Regions from separate parts of the Janthinobacterium lividum genome, predicted to be linked through region 1. Evidence: predicted binding sites of a transcription regulator. Region 1 holds the regulator's gene; each other region holds the start of a gene.

Region 1 (4,555 bases):
CCACGGCTTGCAAGCCGTCGCCCACCACGTCCAGGGTGGCGCCCATGTGTTCGAGGATGCCGCGCGCCACGGCCTGGTTCAAATGATTGTCTTCCACCAGCAGGAAATGCACGCCAGCCAGTTCCGTACCCAGCGGCTGGTGCAGCATGTGTTGCTCGCCGCCGTCGTTCTTGGCGATCAGCGCCTGGTGCAGGGCGTCGAACAGGCTCGATCCCGTGATCGGCTTCATCAGCACGACGTCGGCCTCGGCCGCGCTGGAGATTTCCTCCAGGTGGTTGCGGGCGAAGGCGTTGACCATCACCACGATGGGCTGGCGCTGGCCACTGGCTGCCTGGCGGATGGCCTTGGCCGTGGCTAGGCCGTCCATCACGGGCATGTGCCAGTCGGCCAGCACCACGTCGTATGGTTGCTGCTGCGCCAGGCGTTCGCGGTACAGTTCGATGGCGGCAAAGCCGGAGTCCACTTCGTCGGCCAGCCAGCCCCACGCCTCGATCAGCTTGACGATCAGTTCGCGCGTGGTGCGGTTGTCGTCGGCCACCAGCAGGCGCAGCTGGCCCAGGGCCGGCGTGCGCCGCGTTTCGGCCGGCTGCGCCAGCATCTCGAAGGGCACGCTGAACCAGAAGCGGCTGCCCTTGCCTTCGCTGCTGGCGACGGCGATGTCGCCGCCCATCATGTGGATCAGCTGCTTGCTGATGGCCAGGCCCAGGCCCGTGCCGCCGAAGCGCCGCGTGATGCTCTGGTCGGCCTGTGAAAACGCGGCAAACAGCTGCTGTTGCTGCAGTTCCGTCATGCCGATGCCCGTGTCGCGCACTTCGAAGCGCAGCCAGGCGCGGCCACTCTCGCTCTCGGCCAGGCTGACGGCCACCACGACTTCGCCGCTCTCGGTAAACTTGATGGCGTTGCCGGCCAGGTTGACGAGAATTTGCTGCAGGCGCTGGGCGTCGCCCACGAGGCGCCGCGGCACGTCGGGCTCGACGGCGATGGCCAGTTCCAGCTCCTTTTCGCCCGCATTCATCGTCATCGTCGTGGCCAGGGTATTCATGACTTCATCGAGGTCGAATTCGACGGGCGACAATTCCATGCGGCGCGCCTCTATCTTCGAATAGTCGAGCACATCGTTGAGGATGCCCAGCAGCGACTGGCCCGCCACTCTGACCATGGTCAGGTACTTGCGCTGTTCCGTGTCTAGCCTGGTATTTCCCAGCAAATACACCATGCCCAGCACGGCATTGAGGGGCGTGCGGATTTCATGGCTCATGTTGGCCACGAAATCGCTCTTTGCGCGGTTGGCCGCCTCGGCCCGGTCGCGTTCCTGCTCCAGCTCCGCCGCGCGCGCTTCAAGTTCCTGCTGCAGGCGGTCGCGTTCGCTCATCAGGCCATTGAACGCTTCCGTCAGTTCGCCGATCTCGTCGCGCTGCTGTACCGGCACGGGGGTGAAACGGCTGCCGCTGGTGCGCAGGGCCAGCAGGGTATCGCGCAGGCGCACCAGCGGCGACAGCAGGCGCACGGTAACCCAGCCCAGAACGGCAGCGGCCAGCAGCGAAGCGAGGATGCTCCACAGCACCAGCCGGTACAGCACGCCATCGAACGGTTCGAAGGCATCCTCGACGGGCAGCGAGGCGGCCAGCAGCCAGTTCACGGATTTCAGGCGCTTGAAGCTGTTGACGGCCGTGATGCCGCGGCTGTTGGTGCTGACCATGCTGCCTTCGCCATCCTCCTTCAGCAGCTGGGTGGTCGTCAGGTTGGCGTTCGGCTTGCGCGGCTGCAGCAAACGGCTGGTATCGGGGTGCAGCACGTAGCGCGGCACGGCGCCGCGCGTGAGGATGAAGTAATAGCCGCTCTTGCCGATCTTTTCCGAGCGCAGGCGGCCCAGCAGATTGTCCTTGTACAGGCGCAGCACGCCGATCACCACGCCGGCCACCTGGCCATCGGCGGCCAGCACGGGCGCCACCATCTGCACGATGGGCATGCCGCTCGACTTGCCCAGCATCGGCTCGGTAATCATGGGCTGGCGCGTGCGCAGGACGGTCTGGAAATACTCGCGCTCGGCGACGTTGATGCCGGCGCGCCCCGTCACTTCCGGCATGTCGGCCACGATGGCGCCATGCGCGTCGAGCACCAGCACGTCGTCGAACAGCACCAGCATCGAGCGGCGCGCATAGTATTCGCGCAGTTTGGCGGGCTGGGCGATCAGTTCCGGCGGCTGCTGCCTGGCCGTCAGGGTGACAATCTGCAGCAGCATGCCCAGCTTGTCGTCGAGCTCGGCAGCGGTGCGGCTGATCAGCGATGACTGCTGGCTCAGCAGTACTCGGGTGAAGTCGTCGCGCATGTGCTGCACCTGGATCATGGTGACCAGCGCGATCATGGCGATCGAGGTCAGGCTGGTGGCCAGCGCGACTTTTGCTTTAATGCCGAGAGGCTTCATGATTTCCTTTTCAGTGCCGGGCGGCACAGGCGGCAGATAATGCTGTCAGGAATTTTCCTATCAATACCCCAGCTTGGCAAGCGCCGCCGCGCAAATTGCCCGCCCCGTATGGGCTTTTGACGATGTTGCCATATAATTAAAGGCTGGACGTCGTTTATTCGCCGAATTTACGGTGAAATTGGCATACGGCAACCCTGTATGCAGCTGTATGCAGTAAACTTGTTGTTGCATTTTCTAAAAGGTACCGACATGACTGAAGCGCTACTCACTCCCACCTTGCCCACCGTGAACGTGGAGGCGTTGCGTGCGCGATGCTCGACCTGCAGCATGCATCAATTGTGCCTGCCGATGGGCCTCGATGTGGGCGACATGGATAGGCTGGACCAGATCATCGGCCGCCGCCGCAAGATCGTGCGCGGCGCTTCGCTGTTCCGCATCGGCGACTCGTTCCAGAACCTGTATGCGATCCGCCTGGGGCATTTCAAGACGTACCAGATCAATCCGGGTGGCGAAGAGCAGGTGACGGGTTTCCAGATGGCCGGTGAACTGCTGGGCATGGACGCCATCAGCGCCGACCGCCACCACTGTAATGCGGTGGCGCTGGAAGACAGCGAAGTGTGTGAAATTCCGTTTTCCAGCCTGGAACAATTGCTGGGCAATATGCCGACCCTGCTGCGTCATTTCCACCGCATGATGAGCCAGGAAATCACGCGCGAGCAAAGCGTCATGCTATTGCTGGGCAATATGCAGGCGACCCAGCGTTTTGCCGCCTTCATCGTCAACCTGGCGTCGCGCTATGAAGCACGCGGCTATTCGGGCAGCAATTTCCAGCTGCGCATGTCGCGCGAGGAAATCGGCAACTATCTGGGCCTGACCATCGAAAGCGTCAGCCGCTTATTGTCGAAATTCAAGAAGGAAGGCTGGCTGCGCGTCTCGAACCGCGAGATCGAGATCCTGCAGCCGGCCAAGTTGAAAGCGATTACGGCCGGCACGGACATCTGCAAGTAAGACTTACAGTTCCTCGTCGGCATGCAGCGCGATGCTGCGTTGCAGGGGCCAGGTCCAGATGCCGGACAGGCGCCACTCGCGTTTGTCGTTTTCCACCAGCACTTGCCAGCGGCTGCGCTCGAGCATCGGCAGTGCTACGGAAAAATTGCCGGCCGCATCGGGCTGCACCAGCAGCTTGATATCCTTTTCCGGCAGGGTCGCATGCGCCAGGTGCAGCTGCAGCGGCGCCTGATAGGCCTTGCCGAAGCTGTGCACGGAACCACTGAGGCGCGCTGCAGCCACGTCATATGACAGGCGCGTATCCATGGCCAGGTCGCTGGCGATCGTGTCGCGCTTCAAATCCTGGTTGATCGCCTTGCCCTGCTTGTAATAATCGCCCACCACCAGCGCATCGGGCTGCGTAAACGCGATATAGCCCATGAAGCTGCCGACGACCACGGACAGGCCGGGGCCGATCATCAGCAGCCATGGCCAGCGATGCTTGTACCACGGTGCAACGGGGGGTTGCAGTTTCAGACTGTCGGACATTTTGTTCTCCTTGGGGTCGGACCCTGTGGGTCTGACCCCAGCTTTTGCTTCCGGGTTGAAAATCAAGTGACCCTAACGCATGATTGATGATACCCCTACGGCGAAATACCGGGGTCGGACCCAGAGGGTCCGACCCCAAATCAACATCACCGTGGCACGATGAATACCGCGCTTTCACGCACATGCAGCGATGGATCGTCCAGCGATTGCAATTCGATCGCAATCTTGTTCGAGCCCTTCTCGCCGACGCCGTGCGGCACGCGCAGGCGGATCGGCCAGCCCAGCGTTTCCGTCGGCTGCAAGGTCACTTCTTCGCGCGTCAGCAAGGTCAGGCCCGGCAAGCCGGAAGCGCTGATTTTAAAATGCTGGCTTTGCTCGGACGTATTCATGATCTGCAGGCGGTAGACGTTTTCGATCATGCCGTCTTCCACTTCGCGTCCCATCGAACCGCGGTCGCGGATCACGTCCATTTTCAGGGGCGTGCGCAGGGCCAGCGAGGTACACACGGCGATGATGATCAGGGCCAGGATGGAAGTGTAGATCAAGACGCGCGGGCGCATGGCGCGCTGGCGTATCTGCTTCGAATTGAAGTTG
Region 2 (4,555 bases), 1.6 Mb from region 1:
ACGGACGTGGGCGGTAGCGGCATCCTGGATCAAGGCTGGTTTTGAGCTTTGCATGTTGGGCTTTCTTTATCTCAGTTGAGAATGATTCGTATTTGCATTATTGTTGAATGTGGCCCGAAAAGCAAGGCTTATTTGTGTGGAATCCGCGCTTTTTTGCGGTGAGATGGCAGCGTGGAAGATGCTGCTGCGCAAAGGTGGCCGCTGGCGCGGCGCGGAAGGGGAGTGGCCGCAAAAAAGACCCGGCAAGGCGTTGCGCGCCTTGGCCGGGCCAAGCCTGTGCCAAGCTTGAAGAAATCGGGATGGCGCTAAATGGTGGCCAGCAATTGCGCCGAGGCGGTGGCGGCCGCGGTGGTATCGGCCTTGAGTTTGGCGGCGGCCAGCTGCTTGGCGCGCGAGCGCGACGGCGGCAAGCGGCGCAGGGTTTTCAGGGCATCCGGATCCTTGATGCCGATGGTGCGCTGGTCAACCGTGATGAGGCCAATTTCATTGAATGCGGACAAGGTGCGGCTGACCGTTTCCAGGGTCAGACCCAGGTAGCTGCCGATTTCATGGCGCGTCATGCGCAGGTTGAACAGCTTGCTCGAATAGCCCATCTGCGCGAAGCGGTCGGCCAGCGAGACGAGGAAGCGCGCTACGCGGGCTTCGGCGCTGAGGGCGCCCAGCATGCCGATCATGGCTTGCTCGCGCACGAGTTCGCGGCTCATCACGCCATACATGACGTTTTCCAGTTCCAGGTGCACCCTGCCCAGTGCCGTCAGCTTCTTGAACGGCAGCAGGATCAGGTCGCAGTCGGACAGGGCCACCGCTTCCGAGGAGTAATGGCGCGAGTGGATGCCGTCGACGCCCAGCATGTCGCCCTTCATGGGAAAGCTGAGTACCTGCTCATTGCCGAATTCATCGATGAGCACGGTTTTCAGGAAGCCTGAATTGACGATGTACAGGGTGTCGAACGGTTGGCCGATGGTATGCACGCGCTGGCCCGTCTTGAATTGCACGTGCTGGAACAGCAGTTCGTCAGCGGCGATGGTGCAGGCGCTGGAGATATGCAGCAAGTCGCACACCTCCTTCAGGTTCGACCAGAGCCGACCCTGGCGCTGGCGTCCCGCTTCCATCGGGGAGGAAGGGGCCAGCGACGGTGAGGCAGCGCGGGTGTCGGGCGTTTGCGTGGACAGCATGTTCATCTCCTGGTGACAGGTAGTTCAGAGTTGAATGACGGGGTGCTCGGGGCGGCGGGCGGGCAAGGGTCGGCGGCGCGCGTCCAGGCAGGTAATGCTCAATTCGCTGAAGACTTGCTGTGTGATGAAATAACTTTCCAGCAACTTGATGACTGGTTTCAGTATGCCAACAACCGTATGCAATTAATATCAGCAGTGGCTGAATATGGCAGTAGGAGCTGCGGTAGGTGAGGTAGGATTGTTCCTACAGTTGGCGCGCGGGCGCGCGCCAGGAGGATCACGTCTTGAAGGGCGATAGCAGGCGGTGCGCGACGGCATACTGGACCATTTCCGATAGGGAACTCATGCCCATTTTTTGCATGATGCGCGTCTTGTGCGTACTCACCGTCTTCACGCTCAGATGCAGGTTGTTGGCAATTTCCGTGATCGACTTGCCGGCCACCAGCAGGGAAAAGACTTCGAATTCGCGGTCCGACAACTGTTTATGCAGCAAGCTTTCATTCGGCATCATGATGTTGAGCACGAGCTGCTCCGCCACCTCGGCGCTGATGTAGGGGCGTCCCGACGCCACCTTGTGGATGGCGCCCACGAGCTGGGTGCCCGCGCTTTCCTTGGTCAGATAGCCTTGCGCGCCGGCGCGGATGGCGCGCACCGCATATTGCTCTTCCTCGTGCATGGTGAGGATCAGGATGGACAGCTTGGGCGCCTCGCTGCGGATTTGCCGGATCAGGTCGACGCCGCTGCGGCCCGGCATCGACAGGTCGAGCAGCAGCAGGTCGAAGCCGCCCTGGCGCACGTGGTTGAGGACTTCAAACCCGTCGATGGCCTCACCCACGATGTCGATATCCGGCGCGCCGTCAAGGATGCGCTTTAATCCTTCACGCATGATGGTGTGGTCGTCGGCAATCACAATACGTATCATAGGCGGGCAATCTGGTGGCGTGTAATCTGCTGTGTCCGTTACCGGACAATCAAATGTTAAGAAACGAGAAATGTTGTCATTTTAACTGAAGTGGCCGCACGTTTGCCTTTTTCTTGCTGTGCCGGCAACGGCGGCCTCCGTGGCCATGTGACCCCTTATTTTGCCGGGGGTTCCTTGATCAGCCTATGCACGAGCACGGGCAATTTCGAGTGCGACAGCACCTTGTTGGTGACGCTGCCCAGCAGCAACTGGCCCCAGCCGCTGCGGCCATGCGAGCCCATGAAGATCAGGTCGCATTGCTGCAATTGCGCCACTTCCACGATTTTCAGGGCCGGGCTGTCGGAAAAGGCCGTCAAGCCCGTCGCCTGCAGGCCCCGCTTGGCAGCCGCGTCGAGGATGGGCTGCCAGTGGTCGGCGCCCGCCTTGCGCATGGCGATGCGGTATTCCTCTTCGCTGGGATAGCTTGGCGGAATGATTTCGATATACACCGGGTATTGGTACTCGGGTGCCACGTACACGGCAAGGATGTCGGCGTGCATCTGTTCGGCAAAGGCAACGCCGGCGCAGGCCGTCAAGTTGGAGACGGTAGAGCCGTCCGTGGCGATCAGAATTTTCTTATACATGGCAGGTCCTTTGGCGATGACTCAGCGCGCGCAACGCCTCTTATTGTAGACGTGGCGGCAGCATTGTATTCATGTAAAGACTTGATAATTGTCAATACTACTGCACCTTCAGTATAGACAACATTGGCAGAAAGATCGTGTTTAAGGTGCAACGATGTCCCAGCGATATCCATATGGCGCTGTTGCGCAGGCGCCCGCGGGCAGGATTTCTTGTGCGGCGCGTGGTCTTGCACGCACGCCAATGGTAGTATTTCAAAATACAACAGCAGGAACACTTATTTCCTGGCGGAAAAGCTCTTGTGGGCCAGCTTTGCACCGGGAAGCGCGTTTTGAGATTTACCAACAGGGCGGCGCCCTGCTACACTCGCACCATCGCAGCGGTATTGCCTCAAATCATCTTAATCGAGAAATTGTGGGTATCAGTCTGTAAAACGCACAGTTCAGGCGGAATTTTGACAAATTATGGAGAAGCAGGGATATGACCAACGCCGCTGATGATTTCGATGCATTATTCGATGAAGTATCCGCGCAAAGCGCGGCCGCAGCCACGCCGGCGCCTGCCGCCGCGCCCGCTCCCGCCGTGATCGCGGATGACGATTTTGACGCGCTGTTCGACTCCGTGTCGGCCAGCGCCGCCGCACCGGCAGCTGCAGCCGCAGCGGCGCCGGTGGCTGCCGCGCCAGCCGCAGCGGAAGCGGCATCCGTGGCCGACGCCGACGCGCCTGGCGAAGCGGCCGATCCGGTCGATCAGTCCGACAAACCGATGTTCGAGCGCCTGGGCGGCATCGTGCGCCTGCTGCACGACTCGCTGCGCGAACTGGGCTACGACAAGGCATTGACGGAAGCGTCGTCGCAGATCGTCGACGCCCAGGACCGCCTGGAATATGTCGCCACCCTGACGGAGCAGGCCGCCAACAAGGTCCTGAATACGCTCGACGAAGGCATGCCGGCGCAAGACGTGCTGTCGAAGAAAGCCAAGGACATGGACAGCCGCTGGACAGCCTTGTTCGATGGCAAGCTGAGCCTGGAAGAATTCAAGGCCCTGGCCGGCGATTCACGCCAGTTCGCGCAAGCCGTTGCCGAAGCAACGGAAGCGGAAAAAGCACGCTTGCTGGAAATCATGATGGCCCAGGACTTCCAGGACATCACGGGCCAGCTGATCAAAAAAGTGGTCAACATCACCAAGACGGTGGAGCACGAGCTGGCTCAGCTGCTGCGCGACAACGCGCCGGCCGAGGTGCGCGAAAAGCTGGCGCAAAAGCCGGTGCCGCTGATGCAGGGCCCGTCCGTGCCGTCGGTGGCGCTGGACCAGGATAATGTAGACGACCTTCTTGCGGATTTGGGATTCTAATGGACGATATGCTCAAGGATTTCGTCGTTGAGGCGATGGATCTTGCGGTTAATGTTGAAGAGCACTTATTGCGCCTCGAGCGTGATCCTGACAACAAGGAAACACTGAATGCCGTGTTTCGTTCTTTCCACACCATCAAGGGTGGTGCCGGCTTCATGGGCTTGCCCGCGCTGGTGGCGGCCTGCCATCTGACGGAAAACCTGTTTGACGCCTTGCGCACGGGCGCCGCGCCGGTAACCCCCATCGCCATCGAGGCGGCGCTGCAAGCGTCCGGTTTCGTGGCCGACCAGCTGACGGAACTGGCGAATGGCGCCGCGCCGGAAAGCTTGCCGGCCATGCCGGAAGAGCTGGAACATATCCTGACGAACGCCATCGAAGGCAAGGGCATGGACGCGCCTGCGCCGGTCGCCGCCGTGGTGGCGGAAGTCGCCGTGGTCGTTGCCGAGGTCGCAGAAGTTGCCGTGGCCGCGCCCGCCGCCGTTTC
Region 3 (4,555 bases), 2.2 Mb from region 1:
AAGCTTGAGCAGGGGGCGGCGCCGCATGGCCCCTCCTTTCCAGCGCATTCATAGCGTTCTTATCAGAATGACAGTATCGCGCAGCAGAGCACGCTTGTCGACTGGAATACGGCAACTGTGTACAAAACAACAGCAGTTTCAGACTGCAGCAGAGAGGCTGGAGTTAATCCAGATCAACAAAACCGCAAATAGGAAATAAATCTTGCGTGCTGCTCTGGACGGCATGCGCGCCCCTCGCCTACGCTGTTTTTTTATTTGAAAAACAAGAGGAACACATGCAGACAGCGCGCTTGAATATTATCGGGATGGATCACGAAGGCTGCGCCGACAGGCTGACGGGCGCGCTCGAAGCCGTCACGGGCGTGAGCACCGTGTGCGTCTCGCTGGCGCGGCACGGCGCCACGGTGCAGTTCGACGAACGTCTGGCCACGCAGGAACGCCTGCTGGCCGCCGTCAACGACGCCGGCTTCATGGGCGAAGCGACGGATGAAGAACAGCTGGCATCGTGCAGCGGCGCTTGCGGCCACTGCCGCCACTGAGCGCCTGCCCCCTCTTCCCTTCGCCGCTCAGCCTTCCCGCGCGCCCCGGTCGCGCAGATGCGCCAGCACGCGGCGCGGTCCCAGCGCCTGCAGGTCGAACGGCGGCAACTCGATGGCGTCGAGCGTATTCTTGAACAGCAAGCCCAGTTCCGTATCGCCTTCCAGGCTCAAACGACGGCTGAAGAACAGGGTGTCCGGATCTTCGTGGCGCCGCGCCAGCAGCATCAAATCATGCACGCTGGCCGCGATGCACAGGTCCGGCACGTCGACATAGCGCTCGGCCACAAACACCGTGCCCTGCCACTCGAAATCGAAGGCGATGCCCGCGTCCAGCAGCCGCAAGCGCAAGCTGCGCCCTTCCAGGCTGCGCCGCACGTCGTCGGGCAATTGCGGCGCCAGCAGGCGGTTCAAGCCTTGCACGAACAGCCAGGAGGCGGGATACGGGGGCAGCTTGGACAGCAATTCGGCCAGCGGTTCCGGCAAGCGGTACGACACGCCGGGCTTGCTCATGGGAGGCTTGGCCGGGATCGGCAATCTTTCCAGTTGATCTTGCATGGTGCTTCCTTTCGATGCGTTCAATGTGGGGCGTGCTGTTCCATGCCGGGCTGGCCGTGCCAGTAGCCGTCGCAGGCGCCGGCCGGCTGGCAGGCCGCCAGCTGGGCCTGGGCGCCGATGCCGCTGACCTGGCCACGGCGGGCGCGGTCAAAGATGGCGATGACTTGTTCCGTATGCATGGCTTGCGGGCTGATGCGCGCCACCACCACGCCCATGTCGCGCATGGCGTCGAGTTCTCGCACTAGGTTGTAGACCAGCGCCGACTGCGTCTGCGTGCCATTCAGTACCAGGAATGGCACTTCGTCGCGCGTGCGCAGCAGCAGGCCGTCCGGCTCTTCCAGGCAGCTGTAGCCGCAATCGTCCTTCGGCAGGTTGCGGTTGCGCGCCGTGAAGCAGCGCGCGGAAAACGCCAGCGGCATGCGGCCGTAGGCGAAGACTTCCGTCTCCAGCCCTTCCGGCTTCTGGCGCTGCATCTCGGCCAGCGCCGTCTGCCCCATTTCCAGCGGCATCACCCAGCGCCGTGCACCCAGGCGCGCCAGCAATTGCAGGCTGGGGCCATTGAACAGGTTCAAATGGGGACCGGCGACGAAGGACGTACCCTTTTCCATGCAGTGCACGGCGCCCATGTCGTTGGCCTCGACGCCATAGCGGCCATTGCCCGTGATGCGGCGCAGGGTCGCCAGTTCGGCGCCCGCCTCGATCAGCGCCTGCGTCGACAGCACCACTTCCTTGCCGGCGGCGGCCAGCATGTCGGCGATATCGAGCCAGTCGGCCAGGCGCACCTCATGCCGGCGCGAGCAGACGGTTTCGCCCAAGTACACGATATCGACGGCGGTGCCGGCGATCTGCTGGTAAAACTCGAAGACGGTGGCACGCGGCCAGTAGTACAGCAAGGGGCCCAGTGAAAGCTTCAGCATGTTCATCCTCTATTTCCAAGATCTGTGGTAAGCACCTAATGTGTGCTGCTGGCCTTCGGCCAGCTTGTCCATGGCCGCCATCCAGCCCGGCTTGACGGCGTAGCGCGCATTGCCTTCGCGGCAGGCGTCGATCGCCTCGCGCCACACGCGCGTCACCTGCGCCACGTAGGCGGGGCTGCGCTGGCGCCCTTCGATCTTCACGGCCCGCACGCCCATGGCGATCAGTTGCGGCAGCAGCGCCAGGGTATTCAGGCTGGCCGGCTCCTCGATGGCGTAATACTCTTCGTCATTGACTTCGAAACGGCCCTTGCACAGGGTGGGATAGCTGGCGTTTTCGCCGGGCGCATAGCGGTCGATCAGCACGCCGTTCAGGCGCGATTCGAGGCCGTTCGGCGTTTCCAGCCAACGCACGGATTTCGCCGGCGAGCACACGCCATGGGTATTCGGCGCCTCGCCCGTCGCATACGACGACAGCGCGCAACGCCCTTCGACCATCACGCACAGGGAGCCGAAACCGAAGACCTCGATCTCGACTTCCGTCTTGGCGATCAGTTGCTCCACCTGCGCCATCGACAGCACGCGCGGCAGCACGGCGCGGGCGATGCCGAAGTGCTCATGGTAAAAATTGATGGCTTCGTAGTTGGTGGCCGAGCCCTGCACGGACAGGTGCAGGCGCAGCTGCGGGTGGTGCTCACTTGCGTAGGCCATCAGGCCCGGATCGGCCACGATCATGGCGTCGATGCCGGCCTGCGCGGCGCGGTCGATGGCACTGCGCCACACGGCCCAGTTGTGCGGCTGCGGATAGGTATTCAGCGCCAGCAGCACCTTGCGCCCATATTGGTGGGCGTAGCGCACGCCCTCGGCGATGGCCTTCTCGTCGAAATTGAGGCCGGCGAAATTGCGCGCATTGGTGGCGTCGCGAAAGCCCAGGTAAACGGTGTCGGCGCCATTGTCGACGGCTGCTTTCAAGGCGGGCAGGCTGCCGGCGGGGCAGACCAGTTCCAGCGGTCCGGCCACGCGGGTGGCGGTGGTTGATTCAAGCATCATGATATTCACAGTCCTGTATCGGCTCAGGGTGCAGACTATAGCCCCGCCCATGCTGGCCAGTCCTTGACGCAGGTGAAGGAATGCATGCATGGCTGGCGCGCGTTCAACTTGCTTGACCTGGCTGTAAAATGCCCCACTTTTCTCCCTCTTCGATTGCCCGCCATGCCCCGCAAACCGCTGCTGATCTTCCTGCTCACCCTGTTCCTCACCGTGCTGCAAGTACAGTGGGCCGCGCCCGCCGACGGCTATGTCGAAGAAAAGCTCTCCATCCTGTCGCCCGAGATACTGGGCGCGTATCCGGGCGTGCTGCTGCTGTTCCTGCAAGCCGTCTTCGCGCGCCGCGCCATGCCGGTGCCGCGCCAGATCGCCATCAGCACGGGCCTGCTGGCCGTCTACTGGCTGCTGGCGAACTACGTCACCTTCGATATCCGCATCGCCAGCTGGAGCACCTTCTCGCCGCTGGAAATCTGGGCGCACGTGCTGCCCGCCTCCACTATCAGCATCGCCGTCTGCGCCGCCGCGTACTTTGGCCTGAGCTGCTTCATCCTGCGCCAGGGCCGCGCGAAAAAGTAAACGGGGGCGCTTTTTTCACCTGCATCAAGGATTCGTCACGCAACAGCACGCGCCCTTTGACGTCACTATATTTAGTGATTAATCTCCATAAAAACACCGCATGTTGTGTTTATTGGAGGTTTCATGACGACAAATGCAGTTTCCCCCACACGCGGCCAGGTCGATGTCGCCGCGTCCATCAATGAATACCTGGAGCGGCGCGACTGGCGTGTCAACGCCAACGCCAACCAGGGCTACTCGCTGGGCGGCCTGATACTCAACGTGTCGGGCAAGGTCATCGCCAACTACTGGCTGGACCAGGTATATCCGCCGGAAGTGGGCGCGGCGCACCGCGAAGCGGCGCTGCACATCCACGACCTCGACATGCTGGCCGGCTATTGCGCCGGCTGGTCGCTGCGCACCCTGCTGCACGAAGGCTTGAATGGCGTGCCGGGCAAGATCGAATCCGGTCCGCCCAAGCACATGTCGAGCGCCATCGGCCAGATCGTCAATTTTCTCGGCACCCTGCAAAACGAGTGGGCCGGCGCGCAGGCGTTCAGCTCCTTCGACACCTACATGGCACCCTACATCCGCAAGGACAGCCTGCGCTACGAAGACGTGCGCCAGTACATGCAGGAGCTGATCTTCAACCTCAACGTGCCATCGCGCTGGGGCACGCAGACGCCGTTTACCAACCTCACCTTCGACTGGGTCTGCCCGGACGACCTGCGCGAGCAGATTCCCGTCATCGCCGGCCAGGAGATGGACTTCAGCTATGGCGAGCTGCAGGTGGAGATGGACATGATCAACCGCGCCTACATCGAGATCATGATGGCGGGCGATGCCAAGGGCAGAGTCTTCACCTTCCCCATCCCCACCTATAACATCACCGAGGATTTCGACTGGCATAGCGAAAACGCGGAACGCCTGTTCGAGATGACGGCC

What was found. Region 1 encodes FNR, which switches genes on or off when oxygen is low (the NO sensors DNR and NnrR bind a similar motif). Its sites were predicted from a motif close to TTGATNNNNATCAA; they were not measured.
Region 2: a site for FNR is predicted at 2,802-2,815, ahead of U0004_RS22785 (universal stress protein). Genes of this name have one in related genera too.
Region 3: a site for FNR is predicted at 3,122-3,135, ahead of ubiU (ubiquinone anaerobic biosynthesis protein UbiU). Genes of this name have one in related genera too.

What each region holds. Positions count from the first base shown of each region.
Region 1 covers NZ_CP139976.1:285,917-290,471, reverse strand. Annotated here, with positions in the region: gene U0004_RS01200 (response regulator) at 1-2,425, opposite strand, end outside; gene fnr (fumarate/nitrate reduction transcriptional regulator Fnr) at 2,675-3,433, shown strand; gene U0004_RS01190 (FixH family protein) at 3,437-3,961, opposite strand; gene ccoG (cytochrome c oxidase accessory protein CcoG) at 4,108-4,555, opposite strand, start outside.
Region 2 covers NZ_CP139976.1:5,039,746-5,044,300, reverse strand. Annotated here, with positions in the region: gene hemP (hemin uptake protein HemP) at 1-54, opposite strand, end outside; gene U0004_RS22795 (Crp/Fnr family transcriptional regulator) at 306-1,112, opposite strand; gene U0004_RS22790 (response regulator) at 1,453-2,097, opposite strand; gene U0004_RS22785 (universal stress protein) at 2,253-2,720, opposite strand; gene U0004_RS22780 (protein phosphatase CheZ) at 3,199-4,071, shown strand; gene U0004_RS22775 (chemotaxis protein CheA) at 4,071-4,555, shown strand, end outside.
Region 3 covers NZ_CP139976.1:2,495,657-2,500,211, reverse strand. Annotated here, with positions in the region: gene U0004_RS11385 (substrate-binding periplasmic protein) at 1-27, opposite strand, end outside; gene U0004_RS11380 (heavy-metal-associated domain-containing protein) at 276-539, shown strand; gene ubiT (ubiquinone anaerobic biosynthesis accessory factor UbiT) at 567-1,094, opposite strand; gene ubiV (ubiquinone anaerobic biosynthesis protein UbiV) at 1,115-2,011, opposite strand; gene ubiU (ubiquinone anaerobic biosynthesis protein UbiU) at 2,021-3,058, opposite strand; gene U0004_RS11360 (hypothetical protein) at 3,221-3,631, shown strand; gene U0004_RS11355 (ribonucleoside triphosphate reductase) at 3,755-4,555, shown strand, end outside.